Regions from separate parts of the Heyndrickxia faecalis genome, predicted to be linked through region 1. Evidence: a T-box and tRNA genes for the amino acid it is inferred to sense, from the RefSeq annotation. Region 1 holds a T-box; the other regions hold tRNA genes.
What was found. A T-box is a leader RNA that pairs with one kind of tRNA and senses whether it is charged. The one in region 1 lies ahead of ABR335_RS07060 (valine--tRNA ligase), so its partner is inferred to be a tRNA-Val.
Positions count from the first base shown of each region.

Region 2: it encodes a tRNA-Val, which carries the amino acid that the T-box ahead of ABR335_RS07060 (valine--tRNA ligase) is inferred to sense. The anticodon was not compared.
Region 3: it encodes a tRNA-Val, which carries the amino acid that the T-box ahead of ABR335_RS07060 (valine--tRNA ligase) is inferred to sense. The anticodon was not compared.

Region 1 covers NZ_CP158453.1:1,491,848-1,501,141, reverse strand. Annotated here, with positions in the region: gene ABR335_RS07065 (bifunctional folylpolyglutamate synthase/dihydrofolate synthase) at 1-606, opposite strand, end outside; gene ABR335_RS07060 (valine--tRNA ligase) at 669-3,314, opposite strand; T-box leader at 3,370-3,598, opposite strand; gene ABR335_RS07055 (hypothetical protein) at 3,741-3,932, shown strand; gene ysxE (spore coat protein YsxE) at 3,949-4,965, opposite strand; gene ABR335_RS07045 (LysM peptidoglycan-binding domain-containing protein) at 5,164-7,281, opposite strand; gene hemL (glutamate-1-semialdehyde 2,1-aminomutase) at 7,667-8,956, opposite strand; gene hemB (porphobilinogen synthase) at 8,972-9,294, opposite strand, start outside.
Region 2 covers NZ_CP158453.1:982,196-991,489, forward strand. Annotated here, with positions in the region: rRNA gene ABR335_RS04465 (16S ribosomal RNA) at 1-662, shown strand, start outside; rRNA gene ABR335_RS04470 (23S ribosomal RNA) at 981-3,913, shown strand; rRNA gene rrf (5S ribosomal RNA) at 4,090-4,205, shown strand; tRNA gene ABR335_RS04480 (tRNA-Asn) at 4,212-4,286, shown strand; tRNA gene ABR335_RS04485 (tRNA-Ser) at 4,291-4,380, shown strand; tRNA gene ABR335_RS04490 (tRNA-Glu) at 4,394-4,465, shown strand; tRNA gene ABR335_RS04495 (tRNA-Val) at 4,477-4,552, shown strand; tRNA gene ABR335_RS04500 (tRNA-Met) at 4,562-4,635, shown strand; tRNA gene ABR335_RS04505 (tRNA-Asp) at 4,648-4,723, shown strand; tRNA gene ABR335_RS04510 (tRNA-Phe) at 4,742-4,817, shown strand; tRNA gene ABR335_RS04515 (tRNA-Thr) at 4,822-4,897, shown strand; tRNA gene ABR335_RS04520 (tRNA-Tyr) at 4,906-4,987, shown strand; tRNA gene ABR335_RS04525 (tRNA-Trp) at 4,996-5,069, shown strand; tRNA gene ABR335_RS04530 (tRNA-His) at 5,078-5,153, shown strand; tRNA gene ABR335_RS04535 (tRNA-Gln) at 5,161-5,232, shown strand; tRNA gene ABR335_RS04540 (tRNA-Gly) at 5,236-5,310, shown strand; tRNA gene ABR335_RS04545 (tRNA-Cys) at 5,316-5,389, shown strand; tRNA gene ABR335_RS04550 (tRNA-Leu) at 5,399-5,480, shown strand; gene ABR335_RS04555 (YetF domain-containing protein) at 5,722-5,979, opposite strand; gene ABR335_RS04560 (hypothetical protein) at 5,983-6,186, opposite strand; gene ABR335_RS04565 (LLM class flavin-dependent oxidoreductase) at 6,560-7,579, shown strand; tRNA gene ABR335_RS04570 (tRNA-Leu) at 7,697-7,778, shown strand; gene ABR335_RS04575 (zinc-dependent alcohol dehydrogenase family protein) at 8,166-9,293, shown strand.
Region 3 covers NZ_CP158453.1:1,259,779-1,269,072, forward strand. Annotated here, with positions in the region: rRNA gene ABR335_RS05865 (23S ribosomal RNA) at 1-1,295, shown strand, start outside; rRNA gene rrf (5S ribosomal RNA) at 1,429-1,544, shown strand; tRNA gene ABR335_RS05875 (tRNA-Val) at 1,553-1,625, shown strand; tRNA gene ABR335_RS05880 (tRNA-Lys) at 1,792-1,867, shown strand; tRNA gene ABR335_RS05885 (tRNA-Leu) at 1,874-1,955, shown strand; tRNA gene ABR335_RS05890 (tRNA-Gly) at 1,971-2,045, shown strand; tRNA gene ABR335_RS05895 (tRNA-Leu) at 2,055-2,140, shown strand; tRNA gene ABR335_RS05900 (tRNA-Arg) at 2,158-2,231, shown strand; tRNA gene ABR335_RS05905 (tRNA-Pro) at 2,245-2,321, shown strand; tRNA gene ABR335_RS05910 (tRNA-Ala) at 2,335-2,410, shown strand; tRNA gene ABR335_RS05915 (tRNA-Met) at 2,435-2,508, shown strand; tRNA gene ABR335_RS05920 (tRNA-Ile) at 2,524-2,600, shown strand; tRNA gene ABR335_RS05925 (tRNA-Ser) at 2,619-2,711, shown strand; tRNA gene ABR335_RS05930 (tRNA-Met) at 2,729-2,802, shown strand; tRNA gene ABR335_RS05935 (tRNA-Asp) at 2,805-2,877, shown strand; tRNA gene ABR335_RS05940 (tRNA-Phe) at 2,886-2,961, shown strand; tRNA gene ABR335_RS05945 (tRNA-His) at 2,985-3,057, shown strand; tRNA gene ABR335_RS05950 (tRNA-Gly) at 3,065-3,138, shown strand; tRNA gene ABR335_RS05955 (tRNA-Ile) at 3,143-3,216, shown strand; tRNA gene ABR335_RS05960 (tRNA-Asn) at 3,222-3,296, shown strand; tRNA gene ABR335_RS05965 (tRNA-Ser) at 3,300-3,391, shown strand; tRNA gene ABR335_RS05970 (tRNA-Glu) at 3,397-3,468, shown strand; gene ABR335_RS05975 (1,4-dihydroxy-2-naphthoate polyprenyltransferase) at 3,633-4,556, opposite strand; gene ABR335_RS05980 (isochorismate synthase) at 4,822-6,153, shown strand; gene menD (2-succinyl-5-enolpyruvyl-6-hydroxy-3-cyclohexene-1-carboxylic-acid synthase) at 6,155-7,900, shown strand; gene menH (2-succinyl-6-hydroxy-2,4-cyclohexadiene-1-carboxylate synthase) at 7,897-8,700, shown strand; gene menB (1,4-dihydroxy-2-naphthoyl-CoA synthase) at 8,740-9,294, shown strand, end outside.

The DNA.
Region 1 (9,294 bases):
CATTGCTGTCGTTGCAACCGGCACCCCGTGTTTGATGATGCCCGCTTTTTCAAATGCGATCTCCGCAATCGTATGGCCAAGCACATTCATATGGTCATGGCCGATATTGGTAATCAGGCTGACAAGCGGTGTGATGACGTTTGTGGAATCAAGCCTGCCGCCAAGGCCGACTTCATAGATAACGATATCTACCGGCTGGATGTCGGCAAAATACAAAAGCGACATCGCTGTAATGACTTCAAACTCTGTCGGTGCGCCGAATGCTGTGTGCTCCAGCTCTTCTGCAAGCAGGCGGATTGCGTTTGTAAGCCGGACGAGGTCTTCATCTGACACCGGCGATCCGTTTATGCTGATCCTTTCGTTAAACTGCTCAATATACGGGGAAGTAAAGGTGCCGACCGTATAGCCTGCCTGCTCTAAAATATTCCGCAAAAAGGTGACGGTCGACCCTTTGCCGTTCGTCCCGGCCACGTGAACCGTCCGGATTTTTTGTTCCGGGTGGTGCAATTTTTCCATCAGCCACTGCATCCGCTCAAGCCCTGGTTTCATCCCGAATTTCGAGCGGGACCGGATCCAGCCGACCGCTTCTTCATAGGTTTCAAACATATGCCTTTCCTCCCGTATGCAAGGAAGACGAATCCGTAAAGAATTCGCCTTCCACCCTTGTATTACTGGTTTTCAAGTTCTTTGATGCGCGCTTCGACGGTGCTTCGTTTTTCAAGATAGTCTTTTTCTTTTGCCCGTTCTTCGGCAACGACATTTTCCGGCGCTTTTTTCAGGAACCCTTGATTGGACAGTTTTTTCTGGACGCGTTCGACTTCTTTATTCCATTTCGCCAACTCTTTCCGGAGCCGGGCCAGTTCTTCTTCAAAATTAATGAGTCCTTCAAGCGGCAGGAACAGTTCGACGCCGGAAACGACTGCAGTCATGGCTTTGTCCGGTGCCTCGAGGTCAAGCCCCATTTTCAATTCATCCGGGTTGCAGAAACGGGTAATGTACGCTTCGTTTCGTTTTAAAGCCGCTAAGACCGTTTCGTCTTTCGCTTTCAAATGCAGTTTGATTTTTTTGCTTAACGGCGTATTCACTTCCGCGCGGATATTGCGGACGGAACGGATGATGTCGACAAGCAGTTTCATTTCTTCGCTAGCCGCTGCATCTGTAAGGCTTTCGTCCACTTCCGGCCACGCGGCTGTTGTGATCGATTCCCCCTGATGCGGAAGGTTTTGCCAAATTTCCTCGGTAATAAACGGCATGAACGGGTGCAAAAGCCGCATCGTATTGTCGAGCACATACGCAAGGACCGAGCGTGTCGTTTTCTTCGCTGCTTCATCTTCGCTGTAGAGCGGCAGTTTTGCCATTTCGATGTACCAGTCGCAGAAATCGTCCCAGATAAAATTGTAAAGTGCGCGCCCAGCTTCGCCAAATTCGTATTTGTCCGCCAGTTTTGTAACGGTTTCGATCGTTTCGTTCAAACGCGTTAAAATCCATTTGTCAGCGACTGATTTTTCACCGGACAGATCCATTTCTTCGTATTTCAGCCCGTTCATGTTCATGAGTGCAAAACGGGAGGCGTTCCAAATTTTATTGGCGAAATTCCAGACCGCTTCAACTTTTTCGTAACTGAAACGCAAATCCTGGCCCGGTGCGCTACCGGTGGTAAGGAAATAGCGGAGCGAGTCCGCGCCGTATTTGTCGATGACTTCCATCGGGTCGACACCGTTGCCGAGCGATTTGCTCATTTTCCGCCCCTGCTCGTCGCGGACAAGACCGTGGATCAGGACGTCTTTGAACGGGCGCTTGCCGGTAAACTCAAGCCCCTGGAAAATCATCCGCGATACCCAGAAGAAAATGATGTCATAGCCAGTCACAAGCGTATCAGTCGGATAATAACGCTTGTAGTCTTTCGCTTCTTCATCCGGCCAACCCATTGTCGAAAACGGCCAGAGCGCCGAGCTGAACCACGTATCGAGCACGTCCGGATCCTGTTCCCAGTTTTCAATGTCGCGGGGCGGCTCGGTGTCAACATACACTTCGCCGGTTTCTTTATGGTACCAGGCCGGAATCCGGTGGCCCCACCAGAGCTGGCGCGAAATGCACCAGTCGCGGATATTTTCCATCCAGTGCAAGTATGTTTTTTCAAAGCGTTCCGGCACAAAATGGACTTTTCCTTCCGACGCCTGCAGTTTTACCGCAGCATCAGCGAGCGGCTGCATTTTCACAAACCATTGCGTCGACAAATACGGTTCGACAACCGCGCCGCTCCGTTCGGAATGGCCGACCGAATGGAGATGGTCTTCCACTTTGACAAGAACGCCGAGTGCTTTCAAGTCCTCCACAATCTGTTTGCGGCATGCAAACCGGTCCATCCCTTTGTATTTTCCGGCATTTTCATTCATTGTGCCGTCCTCGTTCATCACAAGGATGCGTTCGAGATTGTGGCGGTTCCCGACTTCGAAGTCGTTCGGGTCATGGGCCGGCGTAATTTTTACGGCACCGGAACCAAATGTCATGTCCACATACTCGTCTGCGATAATCGGAATTTCGCGGCCGACGATCGGCAATACAATCGTTTTCCCGATTAAATGTTTGTAGCGTTCATCATCCGGGTGGACAGCGACCGCCGTATCACCGAGCATCGTTTCCGGGCGCGTTGTTGCGATTTCGATCGTGCCGGAACCGTCGCTTAACGGGTATGCCAGATGGTAAAATGCGCCCTGCACCTCTTTGTAGACGACTTCAATATCGGAAAGCGCCGTTTTCGTTTCCGGGTCCCAGTTGATGATGTACTCGCCGCGGTAAATCAAGCCTTTTTTATAAAGCGAAACAAATACTTCTTTTACAGCTTTTGACAGCCCTTCATCGAGCGTAAAACGTTCGCGCGAATAATCGAGCCCGAGGCCGAGTTTCGCCCATTGTTTGCGGATAAAGTGAGCGTATTCCGCTTTCCACTTCCATGCTTCTTCCGTAAACTTCTCGCGGCCGAGGTCATAGCGGGATTTGCCTTCTTCACGCAGTTTGGCTTCCACTTTTGCCTGCGTTGCAATCCCGGCGTGGTCCATCCCCGGCAGCCAGAGCACATCATAGCCCTGCATCCGTTTCATCCGGGTTAAAATATCCTGCAAAGCCGTATCCCAGGCATGGCCGAGATGGAGCTTGCCGGTTACGTTCGGCGGCGGAATCACAATCGTGTACGGCTTCTTTTCCGGATCGCCTTTTGCTTCGAAAAATTTGCCGTTCACCCACCATTCATAGCGCCCTTTTTCAACAGCCTGCGGATCATATTTGGTCGGCATGCTGATGTCCTGCTGTTCCATTTGTATCATTCCTTTCTGCGTTTTTTGCGGATAAACACAAAAACTCCCTTCGCCATAAAAGGACGAAAGGAGTCTGTTCGCGGTACCACCTTTTTTCACGGGCAAACGGATGCCCGGCACTCTCGGGTCATTAACGGCACTTCGCCGGCTTTTGCTACTTTCGGTTTCACAAAAGCTACTCCCGGGCGACCTTCCAGCCTGTTTCGCATAGGAAATCTTTCAGCAGCTGATTTCCCTCTCTGCATGGAAACAAAATCTGTACTCTTCCCGTTCATTGTACTTTGATTTTTGAAATTGACTATAGTTTATGGTATCGGTTTTTGTGAAAATCGTCAATAGCATTGCCCATTTTTAGAAAAAATATGCGGCGGATGCACTGATCCGCCCGCTTTTCATACATTATTTTTGAGGGATAGGTGGATGATGATGAAGAAAAAAATTGACAAACAGGCCGTCCGTACATGGGCGCGGAATGCAAAAAAAGTGTGCAAGCAGCTGATTCTTCCGTTCTCCGTCTTTCAGGCCATCCGTACGATTATTTTTCCGACGACGTTTGACGTTTTGCTGCTTGCCATATTTATTCTCATTTATCTCGGGTTTCAGTATGAATGGTTTTAGTGGCCGTTCCTGCTTTTCATGACGCGGGGGCGGCCCCTTGTGACAACTGCATGACGACATACTCGGTATTTTTCATTCGCCAGTACTTTTCCTGCAGTTTCGCGACTGCTCTCGCTTCATGGCGTTTTCCTTCATTTGCAAAGTATTCCTCCACGGTTTGGATGATCGGTGCGGGATAAGCGAGATAGCTGAAAAATAAGCTTTTTTCATCTTCTTTCAGCGGAAAATAGCTGAAATAGGTCTTCACCCAATCCACGCAGTCGTCAAACCGGCTCGGATAGGAATCGAGCGTCCGCGACAAGAAGGGAAGCAAGTCATAAAAAGGCGCAGCGTTTTTCGCCAGTTCGAAATTGGTAAAGTACCCGAGCCCGCGTTCATCGTACAAAAAATGCTCCGTTGAAATTTTTCCGTGGATGGTCACCGTTCTCGCTTTCTCCATCTCTTTTGATTGTTCATACCAGTTTTCCAGCTGCCGGATCGAAAATTTGAGCGCCTGGTTCGTTTCATTGTAAAAGGTGCAGTACAACAGGGCAAACGGGGACATATAGACCTGCTCTTCACACCGTTCAAGGAACTCTTCCAAAAAATCCTGCTGCCCGTACCAGCGGGAAAGGGTTTCTTCATAGTATTCCCGCCGTTTTTCTATTGAGATCTCCGTATCTTTGACGGACAAGCTGTGCAGGCGTGCGAGTTCCCTGAACATTTTTTGATGTTTCTCGCCGCGTGCTTCTTTTTCTTCGTTTGGCAGCCAGGGCATTAAATAGTATAATGCCCCGTTATACAGCACCCCGTAACGGCCGTCCAACGCGGGATAGACCGGGACAATACGGTTGTATCCCCGCTGGTACAGAGACTGGACATGCCGGATAAATCCCATCCCGTTTTGCGGTGCAATTTTTTTTAAAGCAAAGATGCCCTGGCCGGTATAAATTTTATACACTTTTCCGTACCGCCCGACATATTCAGCGTTCAGGCCGTAATGCTTTACAATCCGATTGATGTCCTGCTGCGAAAGGTCAGTCACCCGTTTCACCTTCTTAGAGCGCTTCTCCTGAAAAATAGGCGCTTGCTCATTTTCATTCCCCCGCTGCGCCGCATTCGCCGCGGCTTGAACATAGGCGCAATCTAGGTTAAGAATAGCTCGTTTTGCACGCTTCCTTACGCAGGCGCTTAGCCCCTGAATTTCAGATGCATCCTTCACCTAGACGCCCGTGCCTGTGAATGCTCCGGCTCAGTGATTTTTTTCGGCGCGCGCGTTTGCGGGAACGTACAGCACTTGCCCCTCATATACATCCTGGTTCACTTCCAAATGGTTCATCCTTAAAATCTGCTGGACATTGATATTGTATTTTTCAGCAAGCTGGTCGAGCGTCTCCCCGCTTTGGACGATGCAAACCTTTAACTTGGCAGGCTTTTCTTCATCTCTCCGGGCAAAAAAGTCGGCAAGCGAAATAGATTCGTATTTTTGCTTCTTTTTCTTCTTGGCAGCCGAATCCTTTTCTTCCGGCACTTCCTCTATTTTCTCCCCGCTTTCCGGCGACTCTTCCACAATCGTTTCGCTGCTCGCCACAGAAGAAGATTCATCTTTTTCAGGCGATTCTTGCTTGAGATAAGCAGAAGATTCATCTTCCATTGCCTTGCTCTCGATCCGGAAAACGGGCTCCGTCTTCCCGGCGTCATCCGGCTCAAGAGATTCTTCGTTCAGAGCCGTTTTGCTCTCCGTCCGGAACGCGGATGCGGTTTTTCCGGACAATTCCTGTTCAGGATGCCCTTCATCCCGCACTGGGTCGGCCTGCCATTCGTTCCGCACCGGTACGCTTTCCGGTATGGATGCGGATTCGTTTTTACCAGGAAACTCCGGACCGGCCTGCCATTCGTTCTGCGCAGGTTCACTTTCCGCTATGGATGCAGACTCGTTTTTGCCGGAAAACCCCGGTTCTGCATGCCATTCGTCCCGTACCGGTTCGCTCTCCGCCAATGATGCAGACTCATTTTTTCCTGGAAGATCCGCTTCAGCATGCCATTCGTTCTGCACCAATTCGCTCTCTGCCAACGATGCAGACTCATTTTTACCGGAAAACTCCGGTTCCGCATGCCATTCATCCCGCACCGGTACGCTTTCCGCTATGGATGCAGACTCGTTTTTGCCTGAAAACTCCGGTTCTGCATGCCATTCGTTCTGCACCACTCCGCTCTCCGCCAATGATGCGGATTCGTTTTTGCCGGCAAACCCCGGTTCAGCGTGCCATTCATCCCGCACCGGTTCGCTCTCCGCCAATGATGCAGACTCATTTTTGCCTGAAAGATCCGCTTCAGCATGCCATTCGTTCTGCACCACTCCGCTCTCCGCCAACGATGCAGACTCATTTTTTCCTGGAAACTCCGGCCCAGGATGCCACTCATTCTGTACCAGTTCGCTTTCTGCCAACGATGCAGACTCATTTTTTCCGGAAAACTCCGGTTCCGCATGCCATTCATCCCGTACCGGCGCGGCTGTTTCCGCCTGCCATGAAGCACTTTCCGGCACTTTTCCGCCTGCTTCCGGCAAGAGACTCTCCTCTTCTTCTTCCGGCAGTTCGACCGGTGCTAGCACATTCAGTTCGTTTGTGTACGGTTCCGGCTGAGCAACCGATTCTTCCGGCACCACGCGCGATTCGATCGTAAAAGGTGTATACAATTCCGGGTCAGCGTGAGATTCATCCTCTTCTTCTTTTTCCTCATCTGCACGCAAAGGCACTTCTTCAAAGCTTTCCGCTTCTTCCATAAAATGGCGGGGCGGTTCGGTGCTCTCTTCTTCTTGTTCCGATAAACTCCACTCGGAATGGCTAAAAGGCGCCTGATATGCTGCGTCCGGCTCATCCAAATAGGTTTCCCGGCCGTTCAAATCCGGGTATGGTGCTGTTTCGGCTTCGTCCTCTTCCTCATCCCCGTCTTGCAATATTCCCTCAATCGCAATATCCGCATTGATTTTTAAACAATCGGTTCCGTGAAATTGATAGTCAAATCCTTCTATATTGACGTCCAGTTCCTCAATATCCGCAATTCTTGTCTTCGGAATGGTAACGTCTACCGGGAAAGATTGGTAAAATTCAAATATGCCGTCTTCTTCCCGGTACTGGACCGCCTGCACATACTTCCTGAACAGCACATCTTCCCCTTCTTCTTCCCCGCAACCGATATACTCCCCGGCCAAATAGAGATTGCCTTTGATCACGACATACTGCTTCAATTCCTGTATGGTGATATGGGGATCCAATGATATTGATAAAAGTTCTTCAACTTCCTGTCCTTTTTTAAACCAAATCAATTCTTCTAATGAAAATCGTATGGACGATTGATTTTGCGGCAAAGCGGGTTCCTCCCTTCAATTCCTCCAAATCCCAATGAATATGTCATTTACACTGTATGAAGCAATCGGGGTTTTTATGATCGCAAATAAACCGCAGCATCCGTAAATCACTTGAATGGCTTTTTCGCAACAATATTGGACGGGGAGAGAAATCGATAAAAACCGGCTCATCTGTTTTCAGGTTACCCGTTCAAAAACTTAGATTTGGTCGAGCTAGGCGAACTGATTCGGCCATCCGTTTTCGGAGTGATCCGTTCAAAAACCATCGGGCCACCCACAGAGCGTGAAATTTTCCCTACTGCTACTTCTCTCTCGCCCACAGCGGACAGAATGCAAAAAAAACCGGCTCATCCATTTTTGGACTTGCCGGTTCATAGCCGCAGGATTACCCGCGGATTGCCTTAAATGTTTTTTCTGCTGCTTCAACGGTACGGTCAATATCCTCGTCCGTATGCGCGGCGGACAAGAAGATGCCTTCGAATTGGGACGGCGGGAGGAAAATGCCGTTTTCCGCCATGCCGCGGTAGTAGCGGGCAAACAGATCCAAATCCGAAGTGCTTGCTGATGCAAAATTATTGACTTCTTCATTGGTGAAAAAGATGCCAATCATCGATCCTGCCCGGTTAATGGTATGCGGGATATCGTATTTCACCGCTGCCTCATGAAAACCTTGTTCGAGGCGGTCGGCTTTTCGCCTGAATTCCGCATACGTTTCAGGTGTTAACTGCCGCAATGTTTCATATCCGGCCGTCATCGCAAGCGGATTGCCGGACAAAGTTCCTGCCTGGTAAACAGGGCCGGTCGGTGCGATTTTTTCCATAATGTCGGCCCGTCCGCCAAATGCGCCGACAGGAAGGCCGCCGCCGATTACTTTGCCGAGGCAGGTCAAATCAGGCGTTACATCAAAGTAGCCTTGTGCACAGTGATAGTCGACACGGAAACCGGTCATCACTTCATCAAAGATCAGGAGGGCGCCGTATGCTGATGTGACTTCGCGCAACCCTTGCAAAAAGCCGGGCTTCGGCGGAACAACGCCCATATTGCCGGCAACCGGTTCGACGATGATGCAGGCAATATCTTCTCCGTACTGCTCGAATGCCGATCGGACGGCTTCCAGATCATTGTACGGGACGGCAATGGTATTTTGCGCGATTCCGAGTGGCACGCCGGGGCTATCCGGCAGACCGAGTGTGGCAACGCCCGACCCTGCTTTGATCAGGAGCGAATCGCCATGGCCGTGGTAGCTGCCTTCGAATTTTAAAATTTTATTCCGGCCTGTATAACCTCTTGCTAGGCGCAGAGCACTCATTGTGGCTTCCGTGCCGGATGAGACCATGCGGACGATTTCAATCGACGGTACGCGTTCTTTCACGAGTGACGCCAGTTTATTTTCCATGATCGTCGGCGTGCCGAAACTCGTCCCTTTTTCGGCCGTTTTTTTCAGCGCATCCACGACCCCAGGATTGGCATGGCCAAGGATGAGCGGCCCCCATGACAGCACGTAATCAATATATTCGTTTCCGTCAATATCATAAATTTTTGCGCCTTTGCCGTGGTCCATAAAAATCGGGTTCATGCCGACCGCTTTAAAGGCACGGACAGGGCTGTTCACCCCGCCCGGCATTAATGTGACCGCTTCTTTGTATGCTTCGATTGAATTTTCATATGAGCGCATCTTTCAACCTCCCGTTTATTCCGCAAGCCAGCGAGCAATATCGAGTGAAAAATAGGTAATGATGAGATCGCAGCCGGCACGCTTCATGCTTGTGATCATTTCAAGAACAATCGCCTTTTCATCAATCCAGCCGTTTTGTGCGGCGCCTTTTACCATGGAATACTCCCCGCTCACATTATACCCGACAACCGGGAGGCGGAATTCATTGCGCACATCACGGACGATATCAAGATAAGAAAGCGTCGGTTTTACGATTAGAAAATCTGCCCCTTCTTCCACATCCGACTGTGCTTCACGCAATGCTTCGAGCCGGTTGGCCGGATCCATCTGGTACGTTT
Region 2 (9,294 bases), 510 kb from region 1:
CTGGGGAGTACGGCCGCAAGGCTGAAACTCAAAGGAATTGACGGGGGCCCGCACAAGCGGTGGAGCATGTGGTTTAATTCGAAGCAACGCGAAGAACCTTACCAGGTCTTGACATCCTCTGACCTCCCTGGAGACAGGGCCTTCCCCTTCGGGGGACAGAGTGACAGGTGGTGCATGGTTGTCGTCAGCTCGTGTCGTGAGATGTTGGGTTAAGTCCCGCAACGAGCGCAACCCTTGACCTTAGTTGCCAGCATTCAGTTGGGCACTCTAAGGTGACTGCCGGTGACAAACCGGAGGAAGGTGGGGATGACGTCAAATCATCATGCCCCTTATGACCTGGGCTACACACGTGCTACAATGGATGGTACAAAGGGCTGCGAGACCGCGAGGTTAAGCCAATCCCAGAAAACCATTCCCAGTTCGGATTGCAGGCTGCAACCCGCCTGCATGAAGCCGGAATCGCTAGTAATCGCGGATCAGCATGCCGCGGTGAATACGTTCCCGGGCCTTGTACACACCGCCCGTCACACCACGAGAGTTTGTAACACCCGAAGTCGGTGAGGTAACCTTTATGGAGCCAGCCGCCGAAGGTGGGACAGATGATTGGGGTGAAGTCGTAACAAGGTAGCCGTATCGGAAGGTGCGGCTGGATCACCTCCTTTCTAAGGGGAAAAGCGTAGGGCGCTCGTTCATCGGTGTACGGATTTCGTAGTCTTCGACTGAGATAAAGGAAACACGATGAGCCTTAAAGGCGAATCGATGTTGACTTATCGTAGGGAGAAGACGTAGAAATACGCTAGCCGATAGCGCCCGGAGCTAGACAGAAAAGGAAAACTTCGTTTTCCACAATTAAGTTTGACGTTTCCGTTTTGTTCAGTTTTGAAGGTTCAATCCTTCAGTATGTGTTCTTTGAAAACCGGATAGGAGAAACAAACCAAGTAAACCGAGAATCGCTTATTTTTGGATTTAAACCTTTTTATGGTTAAGTTAGAAAGGGCGCACGGTGGATGCCTTGGCACTAGGAGCCGATGAAGGACGGTACAAACACCGATATGCTCCGGGGAGCTGTACGTAAGCTTTGATCCGGAGATTTCCGAATGGGGAAACCCCCTGTCTTTAATCGGACAGGATTCCTGCCTGAATCCATAGGGCAGGAAGGGCACACCCGGGGAACTGAAACATCTCAGTACCCGGAGGAAGAGAAAGCAATTGCGATTTCCCAAGTAGCGGCGAGCGAACAGGAAACAGCCCAAACCGGAAGGCTTGCCTTCCGGGGTTGTAGGACACTCATATGGGAGTTACAAAAGAACGGGGTAAGTGAAGCGGCCTGGAAAGGCCTGCCGGAGAAGGTAAAAGCCCTGTAACTGACACTTCGTTCTCTCCCGAGTGGATCCTGAGTACGGCGGGACACGAGGAATCCCGCCGGAATCCGGGAGGACCATCTCCCAAGGCTAAATACTCCCTAGTGACCGATAGTGAACTAGTACCGTGAGGGAAAGGTGAAAAGCACCCCGGGAGGGGAGTGAAAGAGATCCTGAAACCGTGTGCCTACAAGTAGTCAGAGCCCGTTAACGGGTGATGGCGTGCCTTTTGTAGAATGAACCGGCGAGTTACGGTCTCATGCAAGGTTAAGCTGAAGAAGCGGAGCCGCAGCGAAAGCGAGTCTGAACAGGGCGAAAGAGTATGAGGCCGCAGACCCGAAACCAGGTGATCTACCCATGTCCAGGGTGAAGGCAAGGTAACACTTGCTGGAGGCCCGAACCCACGCACGTTGAAAAGTGCGGGGATGAGGTGTGGGTAGCGGAGAAATTCCAATCGAACTTGGAGATAGCTGGTTCTCTCCGAAATAGCCTTAGGGCTAGCCTCAAGCGAAGAGTTTTGGAGGTAGAGCACTGTTTGGACGAGGGGCCCTCATCGGGTTACCGAATTCAGACAAACTCCGAATGCCAAAAACTTATGCTTGGGAGTCAGACTGTGAGTGATAAGATCCATGGTCGAAAGGGAAACAGCCCAGACCGCCAGCTAAGGTCCCAAAGTATACGTTAAGTGGAAAAGGATGTGGCGTTGCTTAGACAACCAGGATGTTGGCTTAGAAGCAGCCATCATTCAAAGAGTGCGTAATAGCTCACTGGTCGAGTGACGCTGCGCCGAAAATGTACCGGGGCTAAACGTATCACCGAAGCTGCGGATGGACACCATTTGGTGTCCGTGGTAGGAGAGCGTTCTAAGGGCGTTGAAGCCGGACCGGAAGGACCGGTGGAGTGCTTAGAAGTGAGAATGCCGGTATGAGTAGCGAAAGAAGGGTGAGAATCCCTTCCACCGAATGCCTAAGGTTTCCTGAGGAAGGCTCGTCCGCTCAGGGTTAGTCGGGGCCTAAGCCGAGGCCGAAAGGCGTAGGCGATGGACAACAGGTTGATATTCCTGTACCGCCTCTTCACCGTTTGAACGATGGGGGGACGCAGGAGGATAGGGCAAGCGCGACACTGGTTGATCGCGTCCAAGCAGTTAGGCCGGTGCGGAGGCAAATCCTTCGCGCCAAGGCGGAGCTGTGATGGCGAGGGAAATTTTAGTACCGAAGTTCCTGATTCCACACTGCCAAGAAAAGCCTCTAGTGAGGTGAAAGGCGCCCGTACCGCAAACCGACACAGGTAGGCGAGGAGAGAATCCTAAGGTGAGCGAGAGAACTCTCGTTAAGGAACTCGGCAAAATGACCCCGTAACTTCGGGAGAAGGGGTGCTTTTTGGGGTGTATGCCCCGGGAAGCCGCAGTGAATAGGCCCAGGCGACTGTTTAGCAAAAACACAGGTCTCTGCGAAGCCGCAAGGCGAAGTATAGGGGCTGACACCTGCCCGGTGCTGGAAGGTTAAGGAGAGGGGTTAGCCGTAAGGCGAAGCTCTGAACTGAAGCCCCAGTAAACGGCGGCCGTAACTATAACGGTCCTAAGGTAGCGAAATTCCTTGTCAGGTAAGTTCTGACCCGCACGAAAGGTGTAACGATCTGGGCACTGTCTCAACGAGAGACTCGGTGAAATTATAGTACCTGTGAAGATGCAGGTTACCCGCGACAGGACGGAAAGACCCCATGGAGCTTTACTGCAGCCTGATATTGAATTTCGGTACAGCTTGTACAGGATAGGTAGGAGCCTTGGAAACCGGAGCGCCAGCTTCGGCGGAGGCATCGGTGGGATACTACCCTGGCTGTATTGAAATTCTAACCCGCACCCCTTACCGGGGTGGGAGACAGTGTCAGGCAGGCAGTTTGACTGGGGCGGTCGCCTCCTAAAAGGTAACGGAGGCGCCCAAAGGTTCCCTCAGAATGGTTGGAAATCATTCGCAGAGTGTAAAGGCATAAGGGAGCTTGACTGCGAGACTTACAAGTCGAGCAGGGACGAAAGTCGGGCTTAGTGATCCGGTGGTTCCGCATGGAAGGGCCATCGCTCAACGGATAAAAGCTACCCTGGGGATAACAGGCTGATCTCCCCCAAGAGTCCACATCGACGGGGAGGTTTGGCACCTCGATGTCGGCTCATCGCATCCTGGGGCTGTAGTCGGTCCCAAGGGTTGGGCTGTTCGCCCATTAAAGCGGTACGCGAGCTGGGTTCAGAACGTCGTGAGACAGTTCGGTCCCTATCCGTCGCGGGCGCAGGAAATTTGAGAGGAGCTGTCCTTAGTACGAGAGGACCGGGATGGACGCACCGCTGGTGTACCAGTTGTCTTGCCAAAGGCATCGCTGGGTAGCTATGTGCGGAAGGGATAAGTGCTGAAAGCATCTAAGCATGAAGCCCCCCTCAAGATGAGATTTCCCACAGTTTATACTGGTAAGATCCCTGAAAGATGATCAGGTTGATAGGTCCGGGGTGGAAGCGCGGCGACGCGTGGAGCTGACGGATACTAATCGATCGAGGACTTAACCAAATAGAAAAGTGAAGGCCGCCTTGAAAAAGGTGCGCTGGAGCTAGACAATTCTCAAAGTTAGAAGTAAAAACGCATTCTCCGTTTACAGTTTTTTCTCCCATCCGGTTTTCAGGGAATCACATAATTCCTGTTGATAAGAAATGAAAACTTTGTTATAATGATTTTTGTCATTAAGGTCCGGTGGCGATGGCGGAAAGGTCACACCCGTTCCCATCCCGAACACGGAAGTTAAGCTTTCCAGCGCCGATGGTAGTTGGGGGTTTCCCCCTGCGAGAGTAGGACGCTGCCGGGCTTGTATTCCGCAGTAGCTCAGTGGTAGAGCAATCGGCTGTTAACCGATCGGTCGTAGGTTCGAATCCTACCTGCGGAGCCATCATGGAGAGCTGTCCGAGAGGCCGAAGGAGCACGATTGGAAATCGTGTAGGCGGCTAAAAGCTGTCTCAAGGGTTCGAATCCCTTGCTCTCCGTCATGATCCATATGGCCCGTTGGTCAAGCGGTTAAGACACCGCCCTTTCACGGCGGTAACACGGGTTCGAATCCCGTACGGGTCATCATTATAACTGGAGGATTAGCTCAGCTGGGAGAGCGTCTGCCTTACAAGCAGAGGGTCGGCGGTTCGATCCCGTCATCCTCCACCATTTTATCATCGCGGGGTGGAGCAGTCTGGTAGCTCGTCGGGCTCATAACCCGAAGGTCGCAGGTTCAAATCCTGCCCCCGCAATTTACATATAAAGGTCCCGTAGTGTAGCGGTTATCACGCCTGCCTGTCACGCAGGAGATCGCGGGTTCGATTCCCGTCGGGACCGCCATCCATTTTACATAATTGTGGCTCGGTAGCTCAGTCGGTAGAGCAAAGGACTGAAAATCCTTGTGTCGGCGGTTCGATTCCGTCCCGAGCCACCATTTGGCCGGTCTAGCTCAATTGGTAGAGCAACTGACTTGTAATCAGTAGGTTGGGGGTTCAAGTCCTCTGGCCGGCACCACGCAATATGGAGGGGTAGCGAAGTGGCTAAACGCGGCGGACTGTAAATCCGCTCCCTCAGGGTTCGGCGGTTCGAATCCGTCCCCCTCCATTTTTTAAAGGGGCATAGTTTAAAGGTAGAACAGAGGTCTCCAAAACCTCCAGTGTGGGTTCGATTCCTACTGCCCCTGCCATTATGATGGCGGTTGTGGCGAAGTGGTTAACGCACCGGATTGTGGCTCCGGCATTCGTGGGTTCGATTCCCACCATCCGCCCCATATTTATTGGGCCATAGCCAAGCGGTAAGGCAACGGACTTTGACTCCGTCATGCGCTGGTTCGAATCCAGCTGGCCCAGTATGCGGAAGTAGTTCAGTGGTAGAACATCACCTTGCCAAGGTGGGGGTCGCGGGTTCGAATCCCGTCTTCCGCTCCATTGATGGCGGCATAGCCAAGAGGTAAGGCAGAGGTCTGCAAAACCTTTATCACCGGTTCGATTCCGGTTGCCGCCTCCATCATATCATGCCGGTGTGGCGGAATTGGCAGACGCGCACGACTCAAAATCGTGTTCCTTCGGGAGTGTCGGTTCGACCCCGACCACCGGTATAATAGCATCACATTGAAAGCTGATGCCAAATGGAACGCTTCTCAAGATAAAGAGAAGCGTTTTTTTATTGCAATTATATTATTGAAGCCGAGGCCAATTTAAGTGGCTGCTTGAAAGCGTACACTTGTGAGTATCTATAGTTGTTTAACTTGTACAAAAAGGGAATTGATCTAATAAGAAAGGTTTGGAAATACTATCTTAGATTTTCCTTTTATAATGAGAACAGAACTGGGCAGCCTACTATTTACTAGGGTTGTTTTTTCTTTTTTTTACCGTAATCGTCCCATCTTTTTCAAGATAGGCCTGGTCAATTTCATCAAGCAAAAATACGCCCTGCTTTCTCAATAACTCCGACAGTTGATTCATATCAATTTTATTTTTTTTCAGTACGACTTTGTTAATTTTTCCTTTATCGATAATCACCGTTTTATCCCCGATAAGGAATTTTTCCAGTTTATCATAGCGATAAATGAGGATGTCAAAAATGATTTTAATGATGACCTAAACAGAAAGCATCACAAGAATGTAGTACCATTTTACACTTGGGTCATAAAGGCCGTTGCCGACGATTTCAGACAGCATTATGCTCCAGATGAAGTCGATTGGCGTAAGGTTTGAAATGCTTTTGGCGCCGGTACATTTTAGACAAAAAATGAGCGCAAGAAAGCCCATAATCAATTTTAATAAGTCCATGCCAATTTGCATCGCTAACCCCCTCCTTTAAAAGGTCCGGTTTTCTCTCGATTGTTCACTTTTACGGGGCTTTCCAACGATTGATCCAGTTATGCATACTGCTTCAACAAGCAGTCTATTTTCCATTTCGCCAACTTCATGAAGTTTGGATACCAATGCTCTTTCTGCTGCTTCTATTGGGAAGCTTGTACCCGAAACACCCAACGCCCATGGGTCCGATCATACGAGCACTGTTTTTCATTGCATTTTCCCTTAATTTCAGTATCATAAACGAACGTTCTCATCATTGGGATACACCGGACAGGTTAGGCAAATCATTTTGTTTTGGGAATCTGTTATTTTACAATAGATCTATCTTCACGAGTAGAAGGAAAGGAAGCGGACAATGGGTAGTCAAAAAAAGTTGAATGACGTTGCATTTTCGGTTTTAGATTTGATCCCCGTTTTATCTGGAAAGACACCGGCAGATTCGTTTAAAAATAGCCTAAGCCTCGCACAGCATGTTGAAAATTGGGGCTACAAACGATACTGGCTCGCGGAGCACCATAATATGGTGGGAGTAGCCAGCTCTGCAACGGCTGTTTTAGTCGGGTATATAGCGGCAGGGACGAAAACCATCCGTGTCGGGTCTGGCGGTGTGATGCTTCCAAATCATGCACCGCTTGTCGTGGCTGAGCAGTTTGGAACACTGGGTTCCATCTATCCAGGCAGAATTGATCTCGGCCTTGGCCGTGCGCCGGGTACAGACCAATTGACAGCTGCGGCGCTCAGAAGGAATTTAAGGGGCGGGGAAATGGATTTTCCGGATAATGTCCAAGAACTGATGAACTATTTTCTCTCGGATAAAGAACGCAGGACGTATGCACGGGCCGTCGTGGCAGAAGGGGTGGATGTTCCGGTTTGGCTTCTTGGGTCAAGTACATACAGTGCCACACTTGCTGCCAGGCTCGGCCTGCCGTTTTCGTTTGCAAGCCATTTTGCACCAGCGCAATTGTTTGATGCTTTATACCTTTATCGGGAGAACTTCAAACCGTCCAAGTATTTGCAAAAGCCATATGTGATTGCGTGTGTGAATGGCGTAGCAGCTGACACAGATGCAGAAGCAGAAAGGATCGCAACAAGCCTGTACCAGTTTTTCCTCGGCGTTATCCGTGGAAAATCGCAGACGCTGCAGCCGCCTGTCGATAGCATGAACGGGATTTGGACTCCGTTTGAAAAAGAAGCGGCATTGCGTCAGCTTGAATATGCTTTTATCGGTTCAAAACAGACAATCAAAGAGAAAATGGAAGAATTTTTGGATGATACACAGGTCGATGAGTTGATGTTTGTATCGCATATTTACAACCATGAAGAGCGGCTGCGGTCTTATGAGATCCTAAGTGAACTGAAGGAAGATCATGCGTGAATAGGGGAGCTGTTTTGCTTCCCTTTTTCACAAAATGGTTATTGACATTTTTTACGATCTGGATATAATTATAAAAGTGACATAACAAACAGCTTTGTTTGCGATTCATAGGATCATGCCGGTGTGGCGGAATTGGCAGACGCGCACGACTCAAAATCGTGTTCCTTCGGGAGTGTCGGTTCGACCCCGACCACCGGTATCAAAAGATCACATTTCAGTTTTTCGGTAAAACGTTCCTTATAATCTAGTAAGGAGCGTTTTTTCATTTTCCGGCAGAAGTCACTCTCTTCAATCGGTGAAGGGCAGAAGGAAAGGGATGAATTTCGGTTTGCATTTACTAAAGGCTGCTTATTTGTTTTTTTCATTATTCAGTCGTAAAATAAAATAAAGAATTTAATAATAGCGAATCTAGACACAAATCACTATACTTATCAAGGCTATGAAGCATATCAGCTAGTTCCGGGCGTTCCGGATTTGTTCAGCAATCCCAATTCGCCGAAAACAAAGCATATAAGTGATATTCGTAGGCTTTGAAAGCCGTTCAAGTGCGCTGATACATAACGAATTTCAGAGGAGATGGGTGAGAGTGAAGATCAGAGCTGCTGTACTACGGGAATCAGGTGCTGCTATGCCATATGCAGCAAGCAAACCGATTAAAATTGAAACATTGGAACTCGATGAACCGCAACAAGGAGAAGTGCTTGTCAAGATGAAGGCGGCCAGTTTGTGCCACTCGGATTTGTCTGTTATAAATGGCAGCAGACCCCGGCCTTTACCGATGGCTCTTGGGCATGAGGCTGCCGGTGAAGTGGTGAAAACCGGTGAAGGTGTGACAGATCTTGCGCCGGGTGACCATGTTGTTTGTGTGTTTGTACCAAGCTGTGGCGAATGCCTGCCGTGCAAGGAGGGACGCCCTGCATTATGCGAAACGGGTGCGGCTTCAAACGCGGCAGGTACTTTACCAGGAGGCGGCATCCGGCTGCATGCAAATGGTGAAGACATCATGCACCATCTCGGCGTATCCGCTTTTTCAGAATATGCTGTTGTGTCCCGTCGTTCTTTGATTAAAATTGAAAAAGACGTTCCGTTTGAAAAGCTTGCCCTTTTTGGATGCGCTGTCATTACGGGGGTCGGGGCAGTCGTGAATACAGCCCGGATTAAGTTGGGCAGCACAGTTGCGGTTGTCGGTTTGGGCGGCGTCGGATTAAGCGCATTAATCGGGGCTGTATCAGCAGGGGCGAGCCGTGTAGTAGCAGTAGATGTCAATGAAAATAAATTTGCGTTGGCAAAAAGGTTTGGAGCAACAGATGTATTTGATTCCAAAGATCCAGATGTTGTTGAGAAAATACGTGAAGCAACTGGCGGGGGACTGGATACTGTTTTTGAGACGGCAGGTGCAGTCCCGGCGATGGAAACGGCATACGCCATCACCAAGCGCGGTGGCACAACCGTTACGACAGGACTACCGGATCCAAAACATCATTTTTCTTTCCCTTATGTAACGCTGACGGCTGAGGAACGGACGCTAAAAGGTTCCTATATCGGTAGCTGTGTTCCAGAAAGGGATATTCCAAATTATATCCGGCTTTTTAAAAACGGCCGCTTGCCAGTGGATGAATTGGTAAGTGATGTCATTTCTTTGGATGAGATAAATGAGAGTTTCGACAAATTGGCTAAAGGGGATTCATCTAGAATCATGATTCGGTTCGACTAAA
Region 3 (9,294 bases), 230 kb from region 1:
GAAAGGCGCCCGTACCGCAAACCGACACAGGTAGGCGAGGAGAGAATCCTAAGGTGAGCGAGAGAACTCTCGTTAAGGAACTCGGCAAAATGACCCCGTAACTTCGGGAGAAGGGGTGCTTTTTGGGGTGTATGCCCCGGGAAGCCGCAGTGAATAGGCCCAGGCGACTGTTTAGCAAAAACACAGGTCTCTGCGAAGCCGCAAGGCGAAGTATAGGGGCTGACACCTGCCCGGTGCTGGAAGGTTAAGGAGAGGGGTTAGCCGTAAGGCGAAGCTCTGAACTGAAGCCCCAGTAAACGGCGGCCGTAACTATAACGGTCCTAAGGTAGCGAAATTCCTTGTCAGGTAAGTTCTGACCCGCACGAAAGGTGTAACGATCTGGGCACTGTCTCAACGAGAGACTCGGTGAAATTATAGTACCTGTGAAGATGCAGGTTACCCGCGACAGGACGGAAAGACCCCATGGAGCTTTACTGCAGCCTGATATTGAATTTTGGTACAGCTTGTACAGGATAGGTAGGAGCCTTGGAAACCGGAGCGCCAGCTTCGGCGGAGGCATCGGTGGGATACTACCCTGGCTGTATTGAAATTCTAACCCGCACCCCTTACCGGGGTGGGAGACAGTGTCAGGCAGGCAGTTTGACTGGGGCGGTCGCCTCCTAAAAGGTAACGGAGGCGCCCAAAGGTTCCCTCAGAATGGTTGGAAATCATTCGCAGAGTGTAAAGGCATAAGGGAGCTTGACTGCGAGACTTACAAGTCGGGCAGGGACGAAAGTCGGGCTTAGTGATCCGGTGGTTCCGCATGGAAGGGCCATCGCTCAACGGATAAAAGCTACCCTGGGGATAACAGGCTGATCTCCCCCAAGAGTCCACATCGACGGGGAGGTTTGGCACCTCGATGTCGGCTCATCGCATCCTGGGGCTGTAGTCGGTCCCAAGGGTTGGGCTGTTCGCCCATTAAAGCGGTACGCGAGCTGGGTTCAGAACGTCGTGAGACAGTTCGGTCCCTATCCGTCGCGGGCGCAGGAAATTTGAGAGGAGCTGTCCTTAGTACGAGAGGACCGGGATGGACGCACCGCTGGTGTACCAGTTGTCTTGCCAAAGGCATCGCTGGGTAGCTATGTGCGGAAGGGATAAGTGCTGAAAGCATCTAAGCATGAAGCCCCCCTCAAGATGAGATTTCCCACAGTTTATACTGGTAAGATCCCTGAAAGATGATCAGGTTGATAGGTCCGGGGTGGAAGCGCGGCGACGCGTGGAGCTGACGGATACTAATCGATCGAGGACTTAACCAAACAGAAAAGCGGAGGTGCCTTGCCAAAGGCGCTGGAGCTGGACAATTCTCAAAGTTAGAAACCAAAGCTATTCTCCGTTTACAGTTTTTTCTCCTATCCGGTTTTCAGGGAACACATCCCAAAATTATACAGGTCCGGTGATAATGGCGGAAAGGTCACACCCGAACACATCCCGAACTCGGAAGTTAAGCTTTCCAGCGCCGATGGTAGTTGGGGGTCTCCCCCTGCGAGAGTAGGACGTTGCCGGGCCATAATACGGAGGATTAGCTCAGCTGGGAGAGCGTCTGCCTTACAAGCAGAGGGTCGGCGGTTCGATCCCGTCATCCTCCATTTTTATGCCGTTCCGATTCAGGTGCAACCGGCTTCCATCGGAAGGTTGGGGATACTGGCTTGTGACCGGCACCATACTTCCCGGGAATCTTAAAAATAGATATGTACATATTTAACCCAATATAGTATAATTCTCTTTGTGACAAGTAATGTCGTTATCGGATATGAGCCATTAGCTCAGTTGGTAGAGCATCTGACTTTTAATCAGAGGGTCGCAGGTTCGAATCCTGCATGGCTCACCATTTATCGCGGGTGTGGCGGAATTGGCAGACGCACCAGACTTAGGATCTGGCGCCGTAAGGCGTGGGGGTTCGACTCCCTTCACCCGCACTGTTTACATGATATGCGGAAGTAGTTCAGTGGTAGAACATCACCTTGCCAAGGTGGGGGTCGCGGGTTCGAATCCCGTCTTCCGCTCCATTTTATCCCGCCGGGGTGGCGGAATTGGCAGACGCACAGGACTTAAAATCCTGCGGTAGGTGACTACCGTACCGGTTCGACTCCGGTCCTCGGCATCAGTACCATGACAAATGCGCCCATAGCTCAATTGGATAGAGCGTTTGACTACGGATCAAAAGGTTAGGGGTTCGACTCCTCTTGGGCGCGCTTATTCCTTTTTCGGGAAGTAGCTCAGCTTGGCAGAGCACATGGTTAGGGACCATGGGGTCGCAGGTTCAAATCCTGTCTTCCCGACCATGAAGATCATAACGGGGCCTTAGCTCAGCTGGGAGAGCGCCTGCTTTGCACGCAGGAGGTCAGCGGTTCGATCCCGCTAGGCTCCACCAATCCACCAAACAGAGTCAAATAACGGCGGCGTAGCTCAGCTGGCTAGAGCGTACGGTTCATACCCGTGAGGTCGGGGGTTCGATCCCCTCCGCCGCTATATTTTGTATATATCGGACCTTTAGCTCAGCTGGTTAGAGCAGACGGCTCATAACCGTCCGGTCGTAGGTTCGAGTCCTACAAGGTCCACCATTTTTTATTTTTTCATACGGAGGAATACCCAAGTCTGGCTGAAGGGATCGGTCTTGAAAACCGACAGGCGGGTTACACCGCGCGGGGGTTCGAATCCCTCTTCCTCCGCCATTTCATTATTTTATCATCGCGGGGTGGAGCAGTCTGGTAGCTCGTCGGGCTCATAACCCGAAGGTCGCAGGTTCAAATCCTGCCCCCGCAATTGGTCCCGTGGTGTAGCGGTTATCACGCCTGCCTGTCACGCAGGAGATCGCGGGTTCGATTCCCGTCGGGACCGCTTGTTTTGGCTCGGTAGCTCAGTCGGTAGAGCAAAGGACTGAAAATCCTTGTGTCGGCGGTTCGATTCCGTCCCGAGCCACCATTGGTTTCAATGAAAAATATATGGCGGTTGTGGCGAAGTGGTTAACGCACCGGATTGTGGCTCCGGCATTCATGGGTTCGATTCCCATCATCCGCCCTTTGCTGCGGGTGTAGTTTAGTGGTAAAACCACAGCCTTCCAAGCTGTTGTCGTGGGTTCGATTCCCATCACCCGCTCCACTTTGGGCCTATAGCTCAGCTGGTTAGAGCGCACGCCTGATAAGCGTGAGGTCGATGGTTCAAGTCCATTTAGGCCCATATATTCCGCAGTAGCTCAGTGGTAGAGCAATCGGCTGTTAACCGATCGGTCGTAGGTTCGAATCCTACCTGCGGAGCCATATGGAGAAGTACTCAAGTGGCTGAAGAGGCGCCCCTGCTAAGGGTGTAGGTCGCGATTAGCGGCGCGAGGGTTCAAATCCCTCCTTCTCCGCCATTTCCGGCCCGTTGGTCAAGCGGTTAAGACACCGCCCTTTCACGGCGGTAACACGGGTTCGAATCCCGTACGGGTCATACTGGTCACGAAGCTGTTCCGGAAACTTCCGGAGCAGCTTTTTTTGCGCGTTTTTTCACTTCTGCAAACCTCTTCAGGACTTCACCCAGGCTACGGGTCCGTTAAAGTATGATAGAAAAAACGCAAAAACAAACGGCGGAGTGCAACACTCCGCCGTTTGTTTTTAAATAAAATGATCGATCAAAAAGCTGATGGATAAAAGCACCCCGAAAATGGTGTTTGTCTGTGCGGTTGCTTTCATGGCAGGCAGCATTTGCAACGGTTCACTTTTTCCAATAAAGCCTTTAATGGCCCGGACCGGTTTCGGTGTGCTGACAAAAACGAGCAATACCCACGGGGTTACAACACCGAACAAAACGAGCCCGGCCATCCAGAGATAGGAAAGGGCAAACATTGCGGCCAGAAGCAGGATGGCTCCTTTCCGGCCGAGCAGAATGGCGATTGTTTTTCTGCCATTTGCTTTATCGCCGTCCAGATCGCGGATATTATTCGACAGCATAATGGCACCGATTAAAATCATAATCGGAATCGAAATAAATACAATCGGCCATGTGATCGTTTTTGTCTGGATAAAAAACGATATTAATATAATAATTACACCCATAAAAAAGCCGGAAATCAGTTCGCCAAGCGGCGTCGATGAAATTGGAAAAGGCCCTGCAGTGTAAAGATAAGCAACAAGCATGCAGACAGTGCCGATTACAGCGATCCACCAGGAACTTTGCGAGCAAATGTAAACGCCGATCAGCATGGCTGCGCCGAAAAAAGCAAAGGCGAGGTGGAGCACCGTTTTCGGTTTGATGCCGTTTCTGACGATTGCCCCGCCGATCCCGACGGAATGCTCGGTATCAAGGCCGCGTTTGTAATCGTAATATTCATTAAACATATTGGTTGCTGCCTGAATTAACAGGGTTGCAACCAGCATTGCAGCAAACAGCAGCAGATTGATGCGGGCAATGCCCAAAGCTAGTACTGTCCCGAGAATGACAGGCACAAAACCGGCCGTTAAAGTATGGGGCCGTGTTAATTGCCACCAGATCCGCCAGCCTTTGTCAGGGCCGATTGATGGAGAAGATTGCGCATTCATCTTCTTACTCTCCTTTTATGCTATTCTTATATAAATATGGCGAAATTAGTACATTTAAAGTTTAGGGAAATCAGGCCCATGTGTCAATGTATTTGGTTGGCAATCTTATTTTAAGCCGTTTTGCTGAATTTAACCGGCAAATTTTATATAATAGATGAGGTATGTTCATAAAAATGTTAAGTTTTCATATGAAAACTGTGATAGATGGCCCGGCAAAAAGCAAGAGAGGTTTGGAGGAGATCTTTTGGCTAATGAGGATATATTAATGAAAGAAAAAACGGCGCCGGCATTAAAACTGGTAAGCAAAGTCATAAAATGCCGCACTGCACCGGATCCGCTCCGCCTTTTTACAGCGGGTGCCGCGCGTTTTTACGGCAGCCGGTTTTTCTGGCAGGATAAGAATCGCGAAACCGTATTTGTCGGTTTTGGCCGCGTATGGTCCTGTACGGTCACAGCCTCTGACGGTTTTGCCCAAATGGAAGACGAATGGCGAAATTTGAAGGGGGCGGGCGAAGTTTATTCGGATACCGGTGAAACGGGAACAGGGCCTGTGCTTTTCGGCGGTTTTGCGTTTGACGGGACGGTTGCAAAGCAGGAATGGAAAACATTTGGCCAAGGCATTTTCCGCGTGCCGCAAATTCTTTTCACGTTTAAAAAAGATGCCGTCTTTCTTACGGTAAACGGATGCGGCGGAACAGAGAGCGTGCAGGAAGCGGAGGAAACCGCGCGAAGCCTTTTAAACGGCAGTACAGCTTTCCCTGCACTTCCGCTTTTAAAAGCTGTAAAGGAAATCGGTTCGGACGAATGGAAAAAAAGTGTCGCAACAGCCGTGGAGTTTATCCGGGAAGGGAGAATGGACAAAGTTGTCCTGGCAAGAAAACTGGAACTTGCTTTTGACGGTGTGGCGAGCCCGGATGCGGTGCTTGCGGCGCTTTCCGCCCAGCAGCATGACAGCTATTTATTTGTGCTGGAAGAAGGCAGTGAAAGTTTTATCGGGGCTTCGCCGGAAAGGCTGGTGAAAAAAACGGGCCGGCATATTTTATCGACGTGTCTTGCCGGTTCGATCAAACGCGGCCGCAATGAGGCGGAGGATTTGGAACTTGGAAAAGCGCTGCTTTCGGATCAGAAAAATTTAAGCGAGCATGGTTTTGTCGTATCCATGATTCGGCAGGTGCTTGAACCTTTTTGCAACGGGCTGAATGTGCCGGATGCGCCTGTGTTGATGCGGATGCGCGATATCCAGCATCTTTACACCCCGGTTACCGGGACAGTGAAGGACAAGGACACCACCCTTTTTCAATTGGTCAAAGCGCTCCATCCGACGCCAGCACTTGGCGGTATTCCGCGGCAGCCGGCCATGGAAGCAATCCGGCTTCTTGAAAAAATGGACCGCGGTTTATACGGTGCGCCGATCGGCTGGGTGGATTACAGGGGAAGCGGCGAATTTTGCGTCGGCATCCGCTCCGGACTATTAAAGGAGGATCATGCATCCCTTTATGCCGGATGCGGTGTCGTCAAGGAATCGGAACCTGAAGAAGAATATAAAGAAACAAGCGTCAAATTTACCCCAATGCTGCGTGCTTTAGGAGGCAAATAGAGTGGAACACCAGGAGATCATGACAACTTATTTGGCAGCTTTTATCCGGCAGTTGTCCGCGATGGGGATCCGCTATGCGGTGGTAAGCCCCGGGTCAAGGTCGACGCCGATTGCGATGTTGTTAGCGGAACATCCGGATTTTAAAATTTACATGGATATTGATGAACGGTCAGCCGCTTTTTTTGCGCTCGGGCTTGCAAAAGAAAAACGCAAACCGGTTGTGCTTTTATGTACGTCTGGCACAGCTGCCGCCAACTATTATCCGGCGGTTGCGGAAGCCAATATTTCACGCGTGCCGCTTATTGTGCTGACGGCAGACCGGCCGCATGAACTGCGCAATGTCGGTGCCCCGCAGGCCATTGACCAGATCCGGCTGTACGGCACCCATGTCAAATGGTTTGAGGAGATGCCGCTTCCGGAAGCAGGAGAAGAAGTGCTTCAATTTGTCCGGCAGACGGCGGCCAGGGCAGTCGTGACGGCACTACAGCAGCCGGCGGGCCCCGTGCATCTTAATTTTCCGTTGCGCGAGCCGCTTGTTCCGGTTCTTAAGCCGTCTCCTTTTGCCGGCGAAGTACCGGTGCCGGCAATTGAAAATTTTTCCGGCACCCTGCAACTTTCAGAAGAAACGGTTGAAGTCGTGGCAAAAGAGATCCGGGAAAAGAACCGCGGCCTGATCATTTGCGGGCCGATTGATATTCCCGGCTTTGCGGAGGCGGTTGTGGCGCTCAGCGAAAAAACGGGTTACCCGGTGCTGGCCGATCCGCTGTCACAACTGCGAAGCGGCCGGCACGGGAAAGAAAGGATCATTGAAAATTATGATTCCTTACTAAAAGATCCGAAATGGGCCGACCGCCTTGCACCGGATGTTGTGATTCGCTTCGGTGCCATGCCCGTTTCCAAACCGCTGACCCTTTTGCTAAAAAAAGTAAAAACAGCTGCCCATTATATCGTTGACGGCGGAAACGGCTGGCGCGATCCCGTGAAGCGGGGGACAACGGTTGTTTATTCGGATGAAATTGATTTCTGTAAAAAATTGTCAAATATAATTGTAATGAACCCGGTTTCGGAATGGTTCACCATGTGGGAAAAATTGAATCAACAGGCGCGGCAGATTGTTACGGCTTCGCTGGAGGCGGAAGAAACCTTTGATGAAGGAAAAACGGTAACCGAACTTGCTGCTGCTTTGCCGGACGGCAGTACCCTTTTTGTCGGCAACAGCATGCCGATCCGGGATGTCGATACATTTTTTCAGGCAACAGATAAAAAGATCCGCATTCTGGCAAACCGGGGCGCGAACGGCATTGACGGCGTTGTGTCCAGTGCAGCCGGCGTGAGCGCGGGATGCGGCAAAGCCTTTTTGCTGATCGGCGACTTGTCCTTTTTCCATGATTTAAACGGGCTGCTGATGACGAAAATGCACAAGCTCAATCTTTGTGTGATTTTGATCAATAATAATGGCGGGGGCATTTTTTCTTTCCTGCCCCAGGCGGATGAACCGGAGAAATTTGAGCAGCTGTTCGGCACGCCGACGGACCTCGCGTTTGAATATGCGGTTAAAATGTATGGCGGGAGCTACATTCAGCCGCAAAACTGGGATCAATTCCGGGCGGCGCTTTCCGAATATAAAGGCGGGCTGCAAGTGATTGAAGTGCGGACAAACCGGGCGAAAAATGTCGAAACCCACCGGAAAATCTGGTCACAAGTTTCCCGGGAAATGGAACGTTATTTTCAAGGTGAGCAACAATGAGAATCAACGGTTTGGAATATCATGTAGAAACGGCGGGCGACGGAGAACCGTTGCTGCTGCTTCACGGTTTTACAGGAAATGGTAATACCTGGAATGATACGGTTTCCATACTTCGGGACGAATTCCGCTGCATTGTGGTGGATATCATCGGCCACGGCAAAACCGAAAAACCAGATGATCCCGGCCGCTATGACATTACAAAAGCCGCCGCTGATTTGCGTGCGGTGCTTCTGGCGCTTGGCATCCGGCGGGCGTCTGTTCTCGGCTATTCGATGGGCGGGAGGCTGGCGCTTACGTTTGCCGTCCAGTACCCGCAAATGGTGGACAAACTTGTACTGGAAAGCGCGTCTCCCGGTTTGAAAACGGAAGCGGAACGGCTGGCGCGGCGAGAACGGGATGAACAGCTGGCGGAACGGATTTTGACCGGAGGCATGGAAGCATTTGTCAGCCATTGGGAAAATCTACCGCTGTTTGCATCACAAAAACAGCTGCCGGCTGAAGTAAGAGAAAAAATTCGCAAACAGCGCCTCGAAAATGACCCGGCTGGTTTGGCGAACAGCCTCCGCGGCATGGGGACAGGCGCGCAGCCATCATGGTGGGGAAGACTTTCTGAACTTCATTTCCCCGTCTTACTTGCAGCTGGCGAATGGGATGCCAAGTTTTGCCGGATTGCCGGAGAGATGGAGGAGCAGCTCCCGCATGCCAAAAAAATCATTTTTTCGCATGCCGGCCATGCAATTCATGTGGAAGATCCGAAAAAGTTTGGTACAATGATAAAGGGATTTTTAAAAAATTGTTGATAAATTGTCATAAAATGTACATAAAAAGGAGGAATCATCATGGCAGTTGAATGGAAGACTGAGCATGAGTATGAAGATATTTTATACGAATCCTATAATGGCATTGCCAAGATTACGATTAACCGTCCCCATGTGCGCAATGCTTTCCGGCCGGAAACGGTAACCGAGATGTATGATGCGTTTTCCCGGGCGCGCGATGACGCCAACATCGGAGTCATTATTTTAACCGGTATGGGGGAAAAGGCATTTTGTTCCGGCGGCGATCAAAAAGTGCGCGGCAATGGCGGTTATGTTGGCAGCGACAATATTCCGCGCCTGAACGTGCTTGATCTGCAGCATTTGATCCGTGTGATCCCGAAACCGGTCATTGCCATGGTAGCAGGTTATGCGATCGGCGGCGGACATGTACTGCATGTGGTTTGTGATTTGACGATTGCGGCTGATAATGCCATTTTCGGTCAGACCGGTCCGAAAGTTGGCAGCTTCGACGGCGGTTACGGTGCAGGTTATCTTGCAAGGATCATCGGCCATAAAAAAGCGCGTGAAATCTGGTATCTATGCCGCCAGTACAACGCGCAGGAAGCGTTGGAAATG